DNA from 2 places in the Streptomyces sp. NPDC101110 genome. Region 2 is predicted to be linked to the other one. Evidence: riboswitches for the same ligand, from Rfam matches in the RefSeq annotation. Region 2 holds a riboswitch; the other holds the start of a gene.

Region 1 (3,276 bases), on a different contig from region 2:
CCGGCCATCACGGCGCTGGCGGCGTTGGTGCCGTGCGCGGACGACGGGATCAGGCAGACGGTGCGCTGCTCGTCCCCGTTGGCGCGGTGGTACCCGCGGACGGCCAGCAGACCCGCCAGCTCGCCCTGCGAGCCGGCGTTCGGCTGGAGGGACACCTTGTCGTAGCCGGTGACCTCGGCGAGCCGGTCCTCCAGCTCGTGGATGAGAGTGAGGTACCCACCGGCCTGCTCGGCGGGCGCGAAGGGGTGCATCTGCCCGAATTCGGGCCAGGTGACGGGCTCCATCTCGGTGGTCGCGTTGAGCTTCATGGTGCAGGAGCCCAGCGGGATCATGCCCCGGTCGAGCGCGTAGTCGCGGTCGGCCAGCTTGCGCAGGTAGCGCAGCATGGCGGTCTCGGAGCGGTGCTGGTGGAAGACGGGGTGGGTCAGGTAGTCGTCGGTACGCAGCAGCGCGCCCGGAAGACCGTCCTCGGTGGCCGCGTCGAGCGCCTCGACGACTCCCTCGACGCCGAAGGCCGCCCACACGGCACGCAGCTGGGCGCGCGTGGTCGTCTCGTCGCAGGCGATGGAGACGTGGTCGGCGTCGACGAGGCGCAGGTTGACCCCGTTGTCCCGCCCGGCGGCCACGACCTCGGCGGCCCGGCCCTCGGCGCGCACGGTCAGGGTGTCGAAGTAGGAGCCGTGCACGATCTCGACACCGCCACCGGCGAGTCCGGCGGCGAGAACCGTGGCGTACCGGTGGGTGCGCCGCGCGATGCCCTTGAGACCCTCGGGGCCGTGGTAGACGGCGTACATGCCGGCCATGACGGCGAGGAGCACCTGCGCGGTGCAGATGTTGCTGGTGGCCTTCTCACGGCGGATGTGCTGTTCACGCGTCTGCAGGGCCAGTCGGTAGGCCTTGTTGCCGTCGGCGTCGACGGACACGCCGACGAGCCGCCCGGGCAGGCTGCGCGCCATCTTGTCCTGGACCGCCATGTAGCCCGCGTGCGGTCCGCCGAAGCCCATGGGGACGCCGAAACGCTGGGTGGTGCCGACGGCGATGTCCGCGCCGAGCTCCCCGGGCGACTTCAGCAGCGTCAGGGCGAGCAGGTCGGCGGCGACGGTGACGAGCGCCCCGAGCTCGTGCGCGCGGTCGATGACCGGCTTGATGTCCCGCACGGCGCCGGAGGCGCCGGGGTACTGGAGCAGCACGCCGTTGATCTCGCGCTCGGCGATCTCGTCGGGGATGCCCTCGCTCAGGTCGGCGACGACGACCTCTACCCCTGTCGGCTCGGCGCGGGTCTGGATCACGGCGATGGTCTGCGGCAGCGCGTCCGCGTCGACCAGGAACAGGCCCTTCTTGTTCTTGCCCAGGCGCCGCGACAGCGCCATGGCCTCGGCGGCCGCGGTGCCCTCGTCGAGCAGGGAGGCGCCCGAGGTCGGCAGTCCGGTCAGCTCGGCGACCACGGTCTGGAAGTTGAGCAGCGCCTCCAGCCTGCCCTGCGAGATCTCCGGCTGGTACGGCGTGTAGGCCGTGTACCAGGACGGGTTCTCCATGACGTTGCGCATGATGACCGGCGGTGTGAACGTGCCGTAGTAGCCGAGGCCGATCATGGAGCCGAGGACCTGGTTGCGGTCGGCGAGGGAGCGCAGCTCGGCGATCACTTCGGCTTCGCTGCGGGCGCCGGGCAGATCCAGCGCCTCGGCGCTCTTGATCACGGCCGGGACCGCGGCCGCGGTCAGCTCGTCCAGCGAGCCGTAGCCGACGTGCGCAAGCATCTTGGCGCAGGCCTCGTGGTCGGGGCCGATGTGGCGCTGCTCGAAGGGGACTGCCTCTTCGAGCTCGGAGAGCGGAATGCGGTGGGCGGTCATTACGGAGGCCTCCTGGTCGACACGACCTTCGAGGGGCACCACGGCACGGGTACCCGGACGGCCTCCCCCTCTGTCATCTCAACCTGAGAGCTTCACCGGATCGCCCGAAGGCCTCCGGTTTTCACCGTCGGTGAGAGCGGAAGCCGTCGACACCCGCCCTGCTTTCCAGAGTGACCTCGTCCGTGCGGTACGTGAGCCTGAGAGATTCCGGGGAGGATTTGCTCCTTCGGCGCCTCCGATGGTGTCTGGAGGACTCTCCCGCACGGGGTCAGCAGCCGATGCCAGCGTACCAGCGAGGTCAACGCACGAACCTTCGAGTGGCCGCATCCCCACTTGTACCGTTTTGTAGTGTCTACGTATGAGTTGCGACCATGTGGAGGGCCCGTGCGAACCGATATCGATCCGCGCAACCTGATCGGCCGCAAGGCGTTCGACCGCAACGGGACCAGGATCGGCACCATCGACGAGGTCTACCTCGACGACGCCACCGGCGAGCCGGAGTGGGCGGCCATACGGACGGGCCTGTTCAGCAGGGACGCCTTCGTCCCCCTCGAGCCCAGCGAACTGGTCGAGGGTGCCCTGCACGTGCCCTTCGAGCGAGCCCTGATCAAGGACGCTCCCGACTTCGGTGTGGGCCGCCATCTCTCGCCCGAGCAGGAATTGCAGCTCTACCACCACTACGGTCTCGACGTCGCCGCTCCGCCCCCGCTCCCGGACCACGACTTCGGCAAGCTCGCGGGCACCGACGAAACAGCCTGAGGCCCCGCCCCAGCGGCCTGCCCTCCCTCCCCACGTAACACCAGAGGCAGCGGATCCGCCGCTTCCAGATCCGGGTCGTCGACCCGGAAGGTCCGCACCCGCCCCGGCTCGGAGGCGGGCGTCTCGAACCGTACGGTGACCCGCCCCAGGCCGCTTCCCTGCACCCACCCGTGACCGAACTCGGCATGCCGCACGTCGTGCCCGGCGGGCCAGCGCCGCTCGGCGAGCGAGGGCTGCTCCTCGGCCGGCGCCGCGGGATGCTCCTCGACCGGGCTCTCCTCGACCCCCCGCCCTCCCGCGGCCTGGGCGAACAGATCTTCCTGCGTGTAGTCGGCGAGCCCGCTCACACCCACCCCGAGCAGCCGCACCCCGCCCGTCGTGTCGACGGAGTCCAGCAACCGGGCCGCCGCCTCTCGGACCACCCCGGGGTCGTCCGTGGGGCCGCGCAGCGTCTCGGAACGGGTGAGCGTCGAGAAGTCGTAGCGGCGCACCTTCAGGACGATCGTCCGACCGGAGAGCCCGGCGCCGCGCAGCCGCCGTACACACCGCTCGGCCAGCCGCTGCACCTCCAGCCCGACCCGCGTCCGGTCGTGGATGTCCACGTCGTAGGTGTCCTCTACCGACACCGACTTCGCCTCGCGCTCGGCCACCACGGGCCGGTCGTCCC
Region 2 (3,276 bases):
CGGACGCGTGTGCGGTCCGGCCCGTGAAACGGGGCGGCATGGGTGATGCCGGACTGCGGACGCGTGTGCCGTTCAGCCCATGAAGCCGATTCTGCGGAGGCCGTCCACCGCGTCCCGGTCGGCCAGGACGGCAGAACCGCAGCCGGCGGGGAGGTCGCCGCGCTCCACCGCGCGCAGCAGGCGGGTGCTCGCCGCGCGGTGGCGCAGGAACGCGTAGCGCGAGACGCCGCGGCCGCGGTCGCGCTGGCCGGCCAGGGCCTGTTCGGGCGTGACGTCGAGGAGGAGCAGGTGCAGGGTGCCGCCGCGGCGGCGGGCCTCGCGGGCGAGCCAGCGGCGGACCCAGGCCTGCGTACCGCAGTCGTGCACGACGATGCCCTCGCCCGTGCGCAGAGCGCGGCGCAGTCCGGCGTAGTGGGCGAGGCGGACGAACGGGCGGTAGAGCGCGTACGGCACGGCTCGCGGCATGCGGCGGGCCCAGCGGTCGCGGGTGTCCTGGGAGTCGACGCGCCGGCCCGGCACGGTGCGCCGCATCAGGGTGGACTTTCCGCTGCCCGGCAGGCCGGTCACCACGACGAGGTCGCGGGGGCCGAACAGCAGCGCGCGCGGACCGCGGCCGGCGCGGTCGCGCAGATCGCGGACGACCGGCGCCGGTGCCGGTGCCGGAGCGGCGGCCGCCCGGGCCCGGGCGGCCGGCTGCTCGGGCAGCGCGATGCCCGTCGTCGCGTACGCGGTGGTCCTGTTCACCGTGATCGTCCTCCCCTGGGGCCAGGTACGGAGTCCCATCCCCGCCGAGTGTAAAGAGAAGGTAATGCGGCAGGCCTCTCATTTACGTTCTCGTCCTGCAACAGGGCTGCTACAGGTCGCCGTGCCCGGCGCGCGGGACTCGTGCACTCCCTGTGAAAGGTCCCCCTGCCGCGCCGGAAGGATGCGTGCAATGATGTGCGCGCCAACTGCATACCGGCCGTTTGAATCCGCGCGGGAGAGTTCCCAGCACCGCAAGAGCTGGGGCGCCGAAGGAGCAAGTCCCTCCCTTGAATCTCTCAGGCCCCGTTACCGCGCGGGCGAGGCACATCTGAAAAGCGGGCCACCTCCTCCGCACGCGAGGCGTGGCCCCACCCAAGGTGCAAGCCGTGTCCCGAGTGGTCATGGCGAACCTCTCAGGTTCCGATGACAGATGGGGAGGAACGTCCTCGCCCTCCCCCACGCTCGGCTTCGCTCGCGTGGGAGGTGCCCCATCGCCCCTTGGAGACGACCGACCGTGAGCAGTACAGGAGAACTCCGTCACACCGCGCTCGATGCCCTGCATCGCTCGCTCGGCGCGACGATGACCGACTTCGCCGGCTGGGACATGCCCCTGCGCTACGGCTCCGAGCGCGACGAGCACCTCGCCGTGCGCACGAAGGCCGGCCTCTTCGACCTCTCCCACATGGGCGAGATCACCGTCACCGGCCCCCAGGCCGCAGCCCTGCTGGACTTCGCCCTGGTGGGCAACATCGGCGGTGTGAAGCCGGGCCGGGCCCGCTACACCATGATCTGCCGGGCCGACGGCGGCATCCTCGACGACCTGATCGTCTACCGGCTGGGCGAGACCGAGTACATGGTGGTCGCCAACGCCTCCAACGCCCAGGTGGTCCTGGACGCGCTGACCGAGCGCGCCGCCGGTTTCGACGCCGAGGTGCGCGACGACCGGGACGCCTACGCGCTGATCGCCGTGCAGGGCCCGCAGTCGCCCGGGATCCTGGCGTCCCTCACCGACGCCGACCTCGACGGCCTGAAGTACTACGCCGGGCTGCCCGGCACGGTCGCGGGTGTCCCGGCCCTGATCGCCCGGACCGGCTACACCGGCGAGGACGGCTTCGAGCTGTTCGTGAAGCCCGAGCACGCCGTCGAACTGTGGCAGGCCCTGACCAAGGCCGGCGAGGGCGTCGGCCTGGTCCCGTGCGGGCTGTCCTGCCGCGACACGCTGCGCCTGGAGGCGGGCATGCCGCTGTACGGGCACGAACTGACCACCTCCCTCACCCCCTTCGACGCCGGGCTCGGCCGGGTGGTGAAGTTCGAGAAGGAGGGCGACTTCGTGGGCCGCGAGGCCCTGCGCGAGGCCGCCGCCCGCGCCGAGCAGAACCCGCCGCGCGTCCTGGTCGGACTCGTCGCCGAGGGCCGCCGGGTCCCGCGCGCCGGGTACGCGGTCGTCGCCGGCGGCGAGGTGATCGGCGAGGTCACCTCCGGCGCTCCCTCCCCCACCCTCGGCGAGCCGATCGCGATGGCGTACGTCGACGCCACGCACGCCGCGCCCGGCACGGCCGGCGTGGGCGTGGACATCCGGGGCAGTCACGAGCCGTACGAGGTCGTGGCGCTGCCGTTCTACAAGCGCCAGAAGTAGACACTGGCCGGAGGGCCGCGGCTGCGGCCCCGTGCCCGTCGTCCCAGCTCACCAGCAGTCCCCCCTTCCACAGCACTCCCGCGCGTACAGGAGAATCCAGGCCATGAGCAACCCCAACGAGCTGCGCTACAGCAAGGAGCACGAGTGGCTGTCGGCCGCCGAGGACGGCGTGTCGACGGTCGGCATCACGGAGCACGCGGCCAACGCGCTCGGCGATGTCGTGTTCGTCCAGCTTCCCGAGGTCGGTGACTCGGTGTCCGCCGGCGAGACCTGCGGCGAGCTGGAGTCGACCAAGTCGGTGTCCGACCTGTACTCCCCCGTGTCCGGTGAGGTCACCGAGGTCAACGAGGACGTCGTGAACGACCCGTCGCTGGTGAACTCGGCCCCCTTCGAGGGCGGCTGGCTGTTCAAGGTGCGGATCACGGACGAGCCGGGCGACCTGCTCTCCGCCGACGAGTACACCGCGTTCTCCGCGGGCTGAGGGAGTCGTATGTCCGTCCTGAACACACCCCTGCACGAGCTCGACCCGGCCGTCGCCGCGGCGGTCGACGCCGAGCTGCACCGCCAGCAGTCCACCCTCGAGATGATCGCCTCGGAGAACTTCGCTCCGGTCGCGGTCATGGAGGCGCAGGGCTCGGTCCTCACCAACAAGTACGCCGAGGGCTACCCGGGCCGCCGCTACTACGGCGGCTGCGAGCACGTCGACGTGGTCGAGCAGATCGCGATCGACCGCATCAAGGAGCTGTTCGGCGCCGAGCACGCCAACGTGCAGCCGCACTCCGGTGCCCAGGCCAACGCGGCCGCGATGTTCGCGCTGCTCAAGCCGGGCGACACCATCATGGGCCTGAACCTCGCCCACGGCGGTCACCTGACCCACGGCATGAAGATCAACTTCT

Evidence for each region. A riboswitch is a leader RNA that binds a small molecule or an ion and turns the genes downstream of it on or off. The one in region 2 is predicted to bind glycine.
Region 1: another riboswitch for glycine. It lies ahead of gcvP (aminomethyl-transferring glycine dehydrogenase); the one in region 2 lies ahead of gcvT (glycine cleavage system aminomethyltransferase GcvT).

What each region holds. Positions count from the first base shown of each region.
Region 1 covers NZ_JBIVZM010000011.1:10,069-13,344, reverse strand. The annotation lists gene gcvP (aminomethyl-transferring glycine dehydrogenase) at 1-1,850, opposite strand, end outside; glycine riboswitch at 2,026-2,121, opposite strand; gene ACIQU3_RS24560 (PRC-barrel domain-containing protein) at 2,235-2,609, shown strand; gene ACIQU3_RS24555 (DNA polymerase IV) at 2,528-3,276, opposite strand, start outside.
Region 2 covers NZ_JBIVZM010000012.1:26,260-29,535, reverse strand. The annotation lists gene ACIQU3_RS25970 (AAA family ATPase) at 73-744, opposite strand; glycine riboswitch at 967-1,066, shown strand; gene gcvT (glycine cleavage system aminomethyltransferase GcvT) at 1,259-2,380, shown strand; gene gcvH (glycine cleavage system protein GcvH) at 2,484-2,861, shown strand; gene glyA (serine hydroxymethyltransferase) at 2,871-3,276, shown strand, end outside.